Regions from separate parts of the Nocardiopsis gilva YIM 90087 genome, predicted to be linked through region 3. Evidence: predicted binding sites of a transcription regulator. Region 3 holds the regulator's gene; each other region holds the start of a gene.

What was found. The regulator HrcA, encoded in region 3, represses chaperone genes, less so after heat shock. The targets are predictions, from matches to a motif close to TTGGCACTCTCNNNNNGAGAGTGCCAA.
Region 1: groES (co-chaperone GroES) is a predicted target of HrcA. The motif match lies at 2,194-2,220, and genes of this name have one in related genera.
Region 2: groL (chaperonin GroEL) is a predicted target of HrcA. The motif match lies at 2,593-2,619, and genes of this name have one in related genera.

Annotation. Positions count from the first base shown of each region.
Region 1 is NZ_CP022753.1:5,728,888-5,733,167, reverse strand. Features, by position in the region: gene CDO52_RS24970 (apolipoprotein A-IV repeat region-like domain-containing protein) at 1-491, opposite strand, end outside; gene CDO52_RS24965 (class I SAM-dependent methyltransferase) at 881-2,134, opposite strand; gene groES (co-chaperone GroES) at 2,325-2,633, shown strand; gene groL (chaperonin GroEL) at 2,747-4,280, shown strand, end outside.
Region 2 is NZ_CP022753.1:1,035,472-1,039,751, forward strand. Features, by position in the region: gene CDO52_RS05020 (alpha,alpha-trehalose-phosphate synthase (UDP-forming)) at 1-88, opposite strand, end outside; SAM riboswitch class I at 620-763, shown strand; gene thrC (threonine synthase) at 777-2,045, shown strand; gene CDO52_RS05030 (MoaD/ThiS family protein) at 2,174-2,452, shown strand; gene groL (chaperonin GroEL) at 2,786-4,280, shown strand, end outside.
Region 3 is NZ_CP022753.1:4,511,338-4,515,617, forward strand. Features, by position in the region: gene CDO52_RS20260 (16S rRNA (uracil(1498)-N(3))-methyltransferase) at 1-110, opposite strand, end outside; gene dnaJ (molecular chaperone DnaJ) at 132-1,280, opposite strand; gene hrcA (heat-inducible transcriptional repressor HrcA) at 1,281-2,294, opposite strand; gene CDO52_RS20275 (DUF3097 domain-containing protein) at 2,831-3,631, shown strand; gene CDO52_RS28875 (DUF4870 domain-containing protein) at 3,732-4,280, shown strand, end outside.

The DNA of each region.
Region 1 (4,280 bases), 1.2 Mb from region 3:
CTGAAGCGCGCCTCGATGGTGGAGGCCAGTTCCTCCAAGCGCTCGCTCACCGCGTCGACCTGGGCCGCGGTGCGGGATCCCGTCTCGGCGACGCTCTGCAGCCGGGTCAGCGCCGTGTCGACGTTGCCGCCGATCTGGCGGACGTCGGTGCGCAGCGTGGCCATTTCCGCCAGCGGCTTGACCCGCTCGCCGACCAGCGCGATGTGCTCGGCGAGGGTCTCGGCCCACTCCGGCGGACGCGTGCTGAGCTCGTCGACGCGGCTCTGTACCGCCGCGAGGCCCTCCGCCAGCGTGGCGAACTCCCGCTCACGGAACTCGCGTAGCAGCCACTCCATGCCCTCAAGGCGCTGGCGCATCTCCTCGGAGATCGCGCCCTGCGTCTTCTGTTCCGAGACCTGGTCCTGCGCGGCCCGTGAGAGGAGGTCCCGCATTCGGTCGGAGATCCCGGTCTGACCTCCTCCGTTGAGGAAGTTGTGGTTGGACTGTTCCACCGAGGTGCTCCTTTGGCTCTGGCGCCCCGGTCCTGCTCCGACGGGAGGACGGGGGTGTTGTGGAGAGAATCGCCGGCACGGAGGAAGGGGCGGGACCTGCCGACGTATTGCGTTCACATTCGGATGTCCGACGCCTACTCGCCGTAAGCCTACGAGGCGCGGTGAACCATCGTTCGTTAGGGGTTCACTCTCCGCCCATACGGCTGACAGAGAATCCGGGAGTAGGGGGAATGGATTCAGTGGGGGTCAGTCTAACGACATGGGGCAGCGTTCACTGTGATCGAGGAAGAAAGACATCGGTTCCGGATGCAACACCGGTGTTCGTCACATTAGTACTGTCTGTCCTATCAGTCACGCCCGCCCTTTTCTGGAGTTGTCGGAAACTCTCTTTACGGGAAGGCCGTGACCTCGCAACACAGGAGAGCCACGGGGCGTTCGCCGATCCTGGTGAGCACAACCACAGCCGACTCCGGTCCCGACGCCCGGAGGTCGCGCCGTAGTTTCTCGACGTCGACGGCCGATCCCCGTTTCTTGATCGTTACGGTTCCGACCTGGCGTTCTCGAAGTGCGGAGCGCAGCCGCTTTAGGGAAAAGGGCAGTACATCGGTCACTTCGTAGGCACGGGAGAACGGCGTGGCGACCAGCCGATCGGACGTGATGTAGGCGATGTGCGGGTCGAGCAGGGCGCCCTCGACCTCCTCCGCCGCCTCGGCGACCAGATGGGCGCGGATCACCGCGCCGTCCGGCTCGTACAGGTAGCGGCCCGGCTCCGCCACCGGTGGAGTGCCCAGGCCGGGGTCGGCGGTCAGCGTGGCCGGTTCCGCCCCCGCACGCAGAAGCGTGGCTCGGCGGCCGCCGTCGCTCAGCGCCCCGAACCACAGCGCGGCCTCCTTCACCTCGCCGCCCACCGAGATCCACTCGGCCGCGCACCCCTCGGGCACCAGGTCGTGCGGGATGCCCGGGGCCGCCTTCACGCACGCGGCCGACGCGGCCTGGGCGAGCGCCATGACCGCGCTCCACGGCGGCGAGTAGGCGTCGGGGTCGAAGATGCGGCCCCGCTTGCCGCGCCGCGCCGGGTCGCAGAACACCGCGTCGTAGGCGCCGGGTTCGGTCTCGGTGACGTCGCCCTCCCGCACCCGGGCGCGCTCGCCCAGCCCCCGGGCCGCGATGTTGGCTTCGGCGACGGCGACCGTGAACGGATCGGCGTCGACGCCCTCGACCCGCAGCCCCGCCTCGGCCAGGCTCAGCAGGTCGGCGCCGATCCCGCAGCCCAGGTCGCCCACGAGCGCCTCCCGCGACACGCCGGCGGCGAAGCGGCGGGCGCGGTACGCGGCGACCGGGCGACGGGTGGACTGCTCCAGCCCGTTGGGGGTGAAGTACATGCGCTCGGCCGACTCGCCGAACTTCTCCCGCGCGCGCCCGCGTAGGCGCGCCTGCGTGAGCGCCGCGCCGACCAGTTCGGACAGGTCGACCCCGAGGGCGTCGGTGCCCTCCACCGGCGTGCGGCGCAGCCGGGTGGCGACCCCGAGCGGATCGGCCTCGACCTCGGCCGGGTCCAGCGCCTCCAACAGCCGCTGTCCAGCGGGCGTGAGCAGCGCTTCGAATGCCGAGATCTGAGCCGTGACCTGCTCGTTGCCCTGCACGCTCTTCCCCCTGTGACCTGTTGTTTGACGAGCCTCACGGGCACGACTAATGTTCCATACTGGCACTCTCAAGGGTAGAGTGCTAACCGCGACGAGGCCGGTCTGGCACCCGCGACGGCAGGCCGCCGTGGTCGCCCCTTTTGCCAAGCATGACGTCTCGAACCATCGAATGAAGGGGGAGGTCACAACCGTGTCGACCGCCACCAAGACCGTGCTGAAGCCGCTTGAGGACCGCGTCGTCGTCAAGACGCTGGAGGCCGAGCAGACCACGGCGTCCGGCCTGGTCATCCCGGACACCGCCAAGGAGAAGCCGCAGGAGGGCGAGGTCCTCGCGGTGGGCCCGGGCCGCCTCGACGACAAGGGCAACCGTGTCGCCCTGGACGTCAACGTGGGCGACGTCGTCCTGTACAGCAAGTACGGCGGCACCGAGGTCAAGTACGACAACGAGGAGTACCTCGTTCTCTCCGCCCGCGACCTGCTCGCGGTCGTCGAGAAGTAGGTCTCGGCACTCACTGACGTCACCCATGTGACATCCCGCCCCGGCCGGCTCGCAGCCGGGCGGGGCGGTTCTCTTATCTCCGACGTACTTGCACGGATTGAGGAAAGCTCACCATGCCGAAGATCCTGGAGTTCGAGGACGAGGCTCGCCGCGCCCTCGAGCGGGGCGTCGACCGCCTCGCCAACGCTGTGAAGGTGACGCTGGGCCCGCGCGGGCGCAACGTCGTCATCGACAAGAAGTTCGGTGCTCCGACCATCACCAACGACGGTGTGACCGTCGCCCGTGAGGTCGAGCTGGAGGACCCCTACGAGGACCTGGGGGCCCAGCTCGTCAAGGAGGTCGCCACCAAGACCAACGACACCGCGGGTGACGGCACCACCACCGCCACCGTGCTCGCCCAGGCGCTCGTGCGCGAGGGCCTGCGCAGCGTCGCCGCCGGTGCGTCCCCGATGTCGCTGAAGAAGGGCATCGACGCCGCCGCGGCCCGCGTCTCCGAAGCACTCGTGGAGCGCGCCCGCGAGGTCGGCGAGCGCGCCGACATCGCCTACGTCGCGACCAACTCCGCCCAGGACGCGCAGATCGGTGACATGATCGCCGAGGCCTTCGACAAGGTCGGCAAGGACGGTGTCATCACCGTCGAGGAGGCCCCGACCTTCGGCCTCGACCTCGACTTCACCGAGGGCATGCAGTTCGACAAGGGGTACATCTCGCCCTACTTCGTGACCGACGGCGAGCGCCAGGAGGCGGTGCTGGAGGACGCGCAGATCCTGATCCACCAGGGCAAGATCTCCAACCTCAACGAGCTGCTTCCGCTGCTGGAGAAGATCGTCCAGAACAAGAAGCCGCTGCTGATCATCGCCGAGGACATCGAGGGCGACGCGCTCGGCGCGCTGGTCCTCAACAAGATCCGCGGCACGCTCAACGTCGCCGCGGTCAAGGCCCCCGGCTTCGGCGAGCGCCGCAAGGCGATGCTGCAGGACATCGCGACCCTCACCGGCGGCCAGGTCATCGCCGAGGAGGTCGGCCTCACCCTGGAGAACGCCGAGCTCGACGTCCTGGGCTCCGCCCGTCGCATCACCATCACCAAGGACGACACCACCATCGTCGACGGTGGCGGTGAGCAGTCCGCGGTCGACGACCGGGTCAACCAGATCCGCAAGGAGATCGAGGCCAGCGACTCCGACTGGGACCGCGAGAAGCTGCAGGAGCGCCTGGCCAAGCTGGCCGGCGGCGTCTCCGTGCTGCGCGTCGGCGCGGCCACCGAGGTGGAGCTCAAGGAGAAGAAGCACCGCCTGGAGGACGCCATCTCGGCCACCCGTGCCGCGATCGAGGAGGGCATCGTCCCCGGTGGTGGCGCCTCCCTGGTGCACGCCGCCGCGGCCCTGGACGCCCTCGACATGAGCGGCGACGAGGCCACCGGCGCGTCGATCGTCCGCCGGGCGCTCAACGAGCCGGCCCGCTGGATCGCCGAGAACGCGGGCGCCGAGGGCTACGTGGTCACCCACAAGATCGCCGAGCTGGAGGTCGGCCACGGCTACAACGCCGCGACCGGCGAGTACGGCGACCTCATGGCGCAGGGCATCATCGACCCAGTCAAGGTCACCCGCTCCGCGGTGCAGAACGCCGCCTCCATCGCCGGCATGCTGC
Region 2 (4,280 bases), 2.7 Mb from region 3:
CGCGTCGGTAGTCGAGGGATCCATCGGCATTGACCGAGAAGGACACCGGCCCCCTGTTGGAAGCGACGAGGATCTGCGCCTTGTCCACCTGATCAACCACCTCTCGCGCGAACGGCGTTAACGGAAGGGCTCCATCGAATCGTACGAAACGGGACGAAACTTAGTGAAACGGGTGGATGTACATAAAGAGGAAAGCTCTTGTGGGTGCAGGACCATCTTGCAACGGACGGTCGTAGGTGAGGACGACCGCCCGTGGGTGTCCCTAGGTCTCGCCGGTCGCGACGGCGCGCAAACCCGCGTGTGCCCTTGCCCGGAATCGGGGGAAAGGGCGAACGATGCCGGTAACCGGCACATGCTCCCACGGGGCATCCGCGCGGTTCCGGGCGGGTGTGCGGGTCGGGTCGCCTGCGGTGGTGCCGGGGTGGATACGTGAGAGGGAGGGTGGGGAGGCGTGGCAGGTCACGGGCGCCAGGTCCGATAGTCGTGGACACGTCGTCTCACCATGTGAGCAGATTCATGTTATCCAGGTCACCCTCCATGGAAACGCGGTGCGCCCGTCCGTTACAGTTGCCAACGGATCCCCACCGGGTCCGTCGACAACTTCATGACAACTTCATATTGCTCATCCAGAGGGGTGGAGGGACCGGCCCTGCGAAGCCCCGGCAACCATCTCGGTATGCGTTTCTCGCTGCAATCCGCGAGGCGGCCGAGGCAGGTGCCAACTCCGGCCCGTGGCCAGATCGGTCACTGGGGAAGATGAGGGGAGACGCCTCGCAATGGCGATTGCCGCCACTGAATCCGAAGCCGCCGCCACCGCTCGCTCCTTCGGCCCCGCCGCCGCACTGTCCTGCCGGGAGTGTGGAGAGCGCTACGACCTCGGCCCGCGCTTCGCCTGTGAATTCTGTTTCGGTCCGCTGGAGATCGCCTACGACTTCGGCGCCGTCACCCGCGCGTCCATCGAGCGCGGACCCAAGAACATCTGGCGCTACGCCGGACTGCTGCCGGTCCCGGCCAACGTCGCCTCGCTGCCCAACATGAACCCCGGCCTGACGCCGCTGGTCCGCGCCGACCGGCTGGCCGCCGAGCTGGGACTGGAGTCCCTGCACGTCAAGGACGACTCCGCCAACCCCACGCACTCCTTCAAGGACCGCGTGGTGGCCATGGCCGTGGAGGCGGCGCGCGCGTTCGGCTTCCACACCCTGTCCTGCTCCTCCACCGGCAACCTGGCCGGGGCCGTCGGCGCCGCCGCGGCCCGCGCCGGATTCTCCTCCTGCGTGTTCATCCCCGCGGGCCTGGAGGAGGGCAAGGTGGTCATGGCCGCCGTCTACGGCGGCAAGGTCGTGGCCATCGACGGCAACTACGACGACGTCAACCGCTTCTGCTCGGAGCTCATCGGTGACGCCGCCGGCGAGGACTGGGGCTTCGTCAACGTCAACCTGCGCCCCTACTACGCCGAGGGCTCCAAGACGCTGGCCTACGAGATCGCCGAGCAGCTCGGCTGGCGGCTGCCGGAGCAGATCGTCATCCCGATCGCCTCGGGCTCCCAGCTCACCAAGATCGACAAGGGCTTCCGCGAGCTCATCGCGCTCGGCCTGGTCGAGGACCGGCCCTACAAGGTCTTCGGCGCGCAGGCCACCGGCTGCTCCCCGGTGGCCCAGGCCTGGGAGCAGGGCCACGACGTCATCCAGCCGGTCAAGCCCGACACCATCGCCAAGTCGCTGGCGATCGGCAACCCGGCCGACGGCCCCTATGTGCTCGACATCTGCAAGCGCACCGGCGGCGCCGTGGTGCACGTGAGCGACGCCGAGGTCGTCGACTCCATCAAGCTGCTGGCCCGCACCGAGGGCATCTTCGCCGAGACCGCCGGGGGCGTGACCACCGGTGTGCTGCGCAAGCTGGTGGCCGAGGGCGTGCTCGACCCCGGGGCCGAGACCGTTGTGCTGAACACCGGTGACGGCCTCAAGACACTGAACGCCGTGGACTCCGGCGTCACCGCGACCATCAAGCCGTCCCTGGACGCGTTCAAGGACGCCGGGCTGCTCTGACCCGGTTCTGACCCGGTACGCCGGGCCCGCGCCCGAACCGTGCCGCCGCCGGCGGCCCCACCCACGTCCCACGCAGTTCCACGCTGATCCCGTCGGCGAATCACACCTGATCAGGAGTTTTCACAACCATGAGCGTCAGTGTTCGCGTCCCGACCATTCTCCGTACCTACACCAAGGACGCCGCCCAGGTGACGGCGGAGGGCGCCACCCTCTCCGACGTCCTGGCCGACCTGGAGGCCAACTATCCGGGCATCAAGGCGCGCATTCTCGACGACTCCGGCAAGATCCGCCGGTTCGTCAACGTGTACGTGGGCGACGAGGACGTCCGCTTCGCCGACGGACTGGCGACCGCCACCGCCAATGGGGTGCAGATCTCGATCATCCCGGCGGTCGCCGGGGGCTGCTGAGCCCCTTCGCGTCGTCCCAGGAAACCGCGCCCTCCTGCCCCTTCGGCGGGCGCGGTTTTCGTGCTTTCCGGGGTCCGTTCGGGGCCGAGATATGCGGGTTGACCTGCGGGTAACCAGGTCTCCACGGTTCCGCCGAGTCGTTTGCACTCGACCATGGAGAGTGCTAAAAAAGGGTTCGTTAGCACTCTGAGATGAGGAGTGCTAATCCAGGATCGAGACGATGAGGCCGCGGTCTCCGGCAGTCGGGTTGTCGGACCAAGCCGTGGTCGTCCGTCGCGGGCGTCGCTCTCGTTCCCTCGCGTATCAGCCCGGTCACGGGAGGACAAGAACTCTATGGCAGCCAAACTGATCGCGTTCGAAGAGGAAGCCCGGCGCGGCCTCGAGCGCGGCATGAACACGCTCGCGGACGCCGTCAAGGTCACGCTCGGCCCCAAGGGCCGCAACGTCGTCCTTGAGAAGAAGTGGGGCGCCCCGACCATCACCAACGACGGTGTCTCCATCGCCAAGGAGATCGAGCTCGAGGACCCGTGGGAGAAGATCGGCGCCGAGCTCGTCAAGGAGGTCGCCAAGAAGACCGACGACGTCGCCGGTGACGGCACCACCACCGCCACCGTGCTGGCTCAGGCGCTCGTACGCGAGGGCCTGCGCAACGTCGCCGCCGGTGCCAACCCGGTCGGCCTGAAGCGCGGCATCGAGACCGCCGTCTCCCGCATCAGCGAGGAGCTGGCCAACCTGTCCAAGGACGTGGAGACCAAGGAGCAGATCGCCTCCACCGCCTCCATCTCCGCCAGCGACGCGCAGATCGGCGAGGTCATCGCCGAGGCGATGGACAAGGTCGGCAAGGAAGGCGTCATCACGGTCGAGGAGGGCCAGACCTTCGGTCTGGAGCTCGAGCTCGCCGAGGGCATGCGCTTCGACAAGGGCTACATCTCGCCCTACTTCGCCACCGACCTTGAGCGCATGGAGACGGTCCTCGAGGACCCCTACATCCTCATCGTCAACTCCAAGATCTCCAACAACAACGAGTTCCTCCCGGTTGTGGAGAAGGTCCTGCAGGCCGGCCGTCCGCTGATGGTCATCGCCGAGGACCTCGAGGGCGGCGCGCTGCAGACCCTCATCGTCAACAAGATCCGCGGCACCTTCAAGTCCGTGGCCGTCAAGGCGCCGGGCTTCGGCGACCGCCGCAAGGCGCAGCTCGGCGACATCGCCGTGCTGACCGGCGGCCAGGTCATCACCGAGGAGGTCGGCCTCAAGCTCGAGAACACCGAGCTCGACATGCTGGGCCGTGCCCGCAAGGTCGTCGTCACCAAGGACGAGACCACGATCGTCGACGGTGCCGGTGACGCCACCTCCATCTCCGGCCGCGTCAACGAGATCCGTGCCGAGATCGAGCGCACCGACTCCGACTACGACCGCGAGAAGCTCCAGGAGCGCCTGGCCCGCCTGGCCGGCGGTGTCGCCGTCATCAAGGCCGGTGCCGCCACCGAGGTGGAGCTCAAGGAGCGCAAGCACCGCATCGAGGACGCCGTCCGCAACGCCAAGGCCGCCGTCGAGGAGGGCATCCTGCCCGGTGGTGGCGTCGCGCTGCTGCAGGCGGGCGTTCCGGCCTTCGAGAAGCTGGACCTGTCGGGCGACGAGGCCATCGGCGCCGACATCGTCCGCCGCGCCATCGAGGAGCCGCTGAAGCAGATCGCGATCAACGCCGGCCTTGAGGGCGGCGTCGTCGCGGAGAAGGTGCGGGGCCTCGACGCCGGTGTCGGCCTCAACGCCGCCACGGGCGACTACACCGACCTGTTCAAGGACGGCGTCATCGACCCGACCAAGGTCA
Region 3 (4,280 bases):
CCGACGGTGATACGGCGGACCACGGCCGCGTGCCGCCCCTCGGGCCCGGACAGCAGCACGCGGTCCTGATCGAGCTCACCCGCCCCGGCCAGGAAAACCGGAGGTGTCAACGCAATCCCCTTGTTTCCCTGTTACCTGGCGCCGAACGCGTCACGCAGCTTGGAGAACAGGCCGCTGTGGCCCGGACTGAACTTGCCCGGCGGCTTGTCCTCGCCGCGCAGCTCGGCGAACTTGCGCAGCATCGCCTCCTGCTCCTCGTCGAGCTTGGCCGGCGTCTCCACGTCGACCTGGATCATCAGGTCGCCGCGTCCGCTGCCGTCGAGCCGCTTGCTGCCCCGGCCGGCCAGCGTCATGACGTGCCCGGAGTTGGTGCCGGGCCGCAGGTCGATCTCCTCGGTGCCGTCCAGGGTCTCGAAGGTGAACGAGGCGCCGAGGGCCGCGGCCGTCATGGGGACGGTGATCGTGCAGTGGAGGTCGTCGCCGCGCCGCTCGAAGATGGGGTGCGGACGCTGCACGATCTCCAGGAAGATGTCGCCGCGCGGGCCGCCGTTGGGGCCGACCTCGCCCTCGCCGGCGAGCTGGATCTGGGTGCCGTCCTCGACACCGGCCGGGATCTGCACCTTGCGGGTGACCTTCTCGCGGACACGGCCCTCGCCCGAGCAGTCGGCGCACGGGTCGGTGATCACACTGCCCTGGCCCGAGCACTGCGGGCAGGGGCGGGTGGTCATGACCTGGCCCAGGAAGGAGCGCGCGACCTGGGAGACCTCACCACGCCCGTGGCACATGTCACAGGTGCGGCGGTGGCTGCCCTTGGCCGTCCCCTCGCCCTGACAGGTGTCGCACAGGACGGCGGTGGGGAATGTCACGTCCTTGGTGACACCGAAGGCCGCCTCGGAGAGGTCGAGCTCGACGCGCACCTTGATGCTGCGCCCGCGGCGCACCCGGTCGCGCGGGCCGCGCCCGCCGCCGGGCTGCCCGCCGCCGAAGAAGGCGTTCATGATGTCGTCGAACGGGAAGCCCGTCGCGCCGAAGCCGCCGGCTCCGGCACCGGCGCCGCCACCGGGCGCGAACGGGTCGGCGCCCATGTCGAACATGCGCCGCTTGCTGTCGTCGGAGAGGACCTCGTAGGCCTGCGTCACTTCCTTGAAGCGCTCCTGGGTGGCCGGGTCGGGGTTGACGTCCGGGTGCAGCTCACGGGCGAGTCGGCGGTAAGCCTTCTTGATCTCGTCCTTGGACGCGTCCCGGCGCACACCGAGGATCTCGTAATAGTCGTTCGCCACTTACTGCCCCGCCAAAATCGTGCCTACGTACCGAGCCACAGCGCGTACCGCTCCCATCGTTCCGGGGTAATCCATGCGTGTCGGACCGACCACACCGAGCTTGGCCAGCGAGTGATCACCGATGCCGTAACCAGCGGAGACGATCGAGGTCGATCTGAAGCCCTCATGGGAGTTCTCTTCGCCGATGCGTACCGTGAGCGAGGAGGGGTCCCCCGCCTCACCAAGCAAACGGATGAGGACCACGTTCTCTTCCAGCGCTTCGAGTACCTCCCGAAGGCTAGCCGAGAAATCCATCGCGGCGAGATTCGCTGTTCCCGCCAGGACGATCTTCTCCTCGCGGCTTTCCACGAGGCTTTCCAGCAGGACCGACAGCACCGACGCCGCCATCCGCCGCTCGTCCGAGGGAACGAGCGTCGGCACATCGGCCAGGGCGGGCGGCACGTCGGTCAGCCACTTGCCGACCAGCAGCCGGTTGAGCAGAGTCCGGAGGTTCTCGACGCTGTCGTCGTCGACCCAGTCGAGGTGGTCGATCACCCGCTGCTCCACCCGTCCGGTGTCGGTGATCAACACCATCATCACCCGCTGCGGCCCCAGCGGCACGAGCTCGACGTGCTGCACGGCCGAACGGGTCAGGGACGGGTACTGGACGATCGCCACCTGCCGGGTCAGCTGCGCGAGCAGCCGCACCGTGCGGGTCACGATCTCGTCGAGGTCGACCGCACCGCCGAGGAACGTCTCGATCGCCCTCCGCTCCGCAGCGGACAGGGGCTTGACGGTGGACAGTCGGTCGACGAAGAGGCGGTAGCCCTTGTCCGTGGGGATGCGGCCGGCGCTTGTGTGCGGCTGGGTGATGTACCCCTCTTCTTCGAGAGCCACCATCTCATTGCGGATCGTCGCCGGTGAGACACCGAGGGTGTGCCGATCCGACAAGGCCTTCGATCCCACGGGCTCCTTCGTGGACACGTAGTCCTCGACGATGGCACGCAGAACCGCGAGTTTCCGGTCGTCGAGCACGCGCTCACCTCCTGGCACTCCGTGGTCTTGAGTGCTAATTCTATCCTCCATCGCAAGGTCGTTCCGGGATCGGACCGGCGGCCCGCCCCCGTCCGGGCTAAGCCGCCCCCGCGACAGCGCCCGCGATCAGGGGCGTCCGCGCCGGGGTGGCCGCCGCCACCGGGATGGCTGGAGGGGCTCCGGTCTTCAGGCGCGGGAATCCGGCTCCCTACGTATGCGGGGCAGGAAACGTCGTTCCGCCCCGGCGGAACGACGTCAGGTAATAGGATGCTCGCGTCAGGTACCGCCGGACGGGCGGGAACGGAGCCGTCAGGCTCGAAAGCCTGTGGAGACCTTGGTAAGACCACCCGAAGCGGCGGCTCTGGTCGCTGAAGCAGGAACCCACCGAGACCCGCAGAGGCGGGTGGCAGGGATCCCGGGCCTGCAGGCCCGGGAGGACGTCAATACAATCCGGGGCCGTGTGCATCCACTCACCCAACAGCAGCGAGACCGGTTCCGGACGGCGGCCCAACGGCGACCGCTACGGCGGCGACGTCCTGGCGGGCGACTGGCGCCGCCCCCGCAAGGGCAGGGTCGCCGAAGTCCCCATCGAGCGCGACCTGGTGGTGGAGTCCGCCGACGAGCGGTTCTGCGGAGCCGTGGTCGATTGGGACAAGACCACCGTCACTCTGGAGGACCGGCACGGCGGGCGGCGCGTGTTCGACCTCACCCCGGCCGCCTTCCTGGTCGACGGTGAACCCGTCACGCTCGTGCGCCCGGCGGCCGCACCGCGCGGGCCGGCGCGCAGCGCCTCCGGCTCGATCGCGGTCCAGCACGCGCGCTCCCAGGTGGCCAAGGAGAGCCGGATCTATGTGGAGGGTGTCCACGACGCCGAGCTCGTGGAGCAGGTGTGGGGCCACGACCTGCGCGTGGAGGGCGTGGTCGTGGAGTACCTGGAGGGGGTCGACCACCTCCCCGAGGTCGTGCGCGACTTCGCCCCGGGGCCGCGTCGGCGGCTCGGGGTCCTGGTGGACCACCTCGTGCCGGGCTCCAAGGAGAGCCGGATCGCCGCCGAGGTGGCCTCGCCGCACGTCCTGGTCACGGGCCATCCCTTTGTCGACGTCTGGCAGGCGGTGAAGCCGTCCGCCGTGGGCATCGACGCCTGGCCGCAGGTGCCGCGCGGCGTCCCGTGGAAGGAGGGGGTGCTGCGCGCTCTGGGCAGCCGGGAGGAGCCCGGGGAGGCCTGGCGGCGCATCCTAGGATCGGTACGGTCGTATGCCGATCTGGAACCAGAACTACTCGGGCGCGTCGAAGAACTGATCGACTTCGTTACCGCCCCGTACGTGGTGGAAGACTAGGGTCGCCTGAGAACCGACCGCGAGCACGCCTCGCGGTGCCCCCAATCCCGGGCGGTCGGACGTGACGATCGGCCCAACGCAAGCGGCATACCCAAGGGACATGATGAGCGAGACCCCGCCCAACGGACCACAGCCCCAGGACCGTCCGGCCGACGGCCAACCGGAGCCCGGCCCCACCCCTCCCGACGCGCAACCGGGTGCGGGGCAGGCGGGGACCGGTGGGCAGCCCGGGTACGGCGATCAGCCCCAGCCCCCGCAGCAGCCCGACTACGCCCAGCCGTACCAGCAGCAGCCCCCGCCGGGCTATGGGCAGCCGCAGCCGGGGTACGCCCAGCCCAGCGGCGGGCAGCAGCCCTACCCCGGGTACGGTCAGCAGCCCTACCCGCCGCAGCAGCCCCAGCAGCCCGGCTACGGGCCGCCGCCCCAGCAGCCTCCTCAGCCCCCGCAGGGCTACGAGCAGCAGCCGGGCTACGCCCAGCCGAGTGGCGGACAGCAGCCTCCGCAGGGCTTCGAGCAGCCGCAGCCCGGGTACGGCCAACCGCCCTACCCGCCGCAGCAGCCCCAGCAGCCCGCCTTCGGGCAGCCGCCCCAGCCGGGGATGGGCTACGAGCAGCAGCAGTTCCCGCAGCAGGGCTTCCAACCGCAGCAG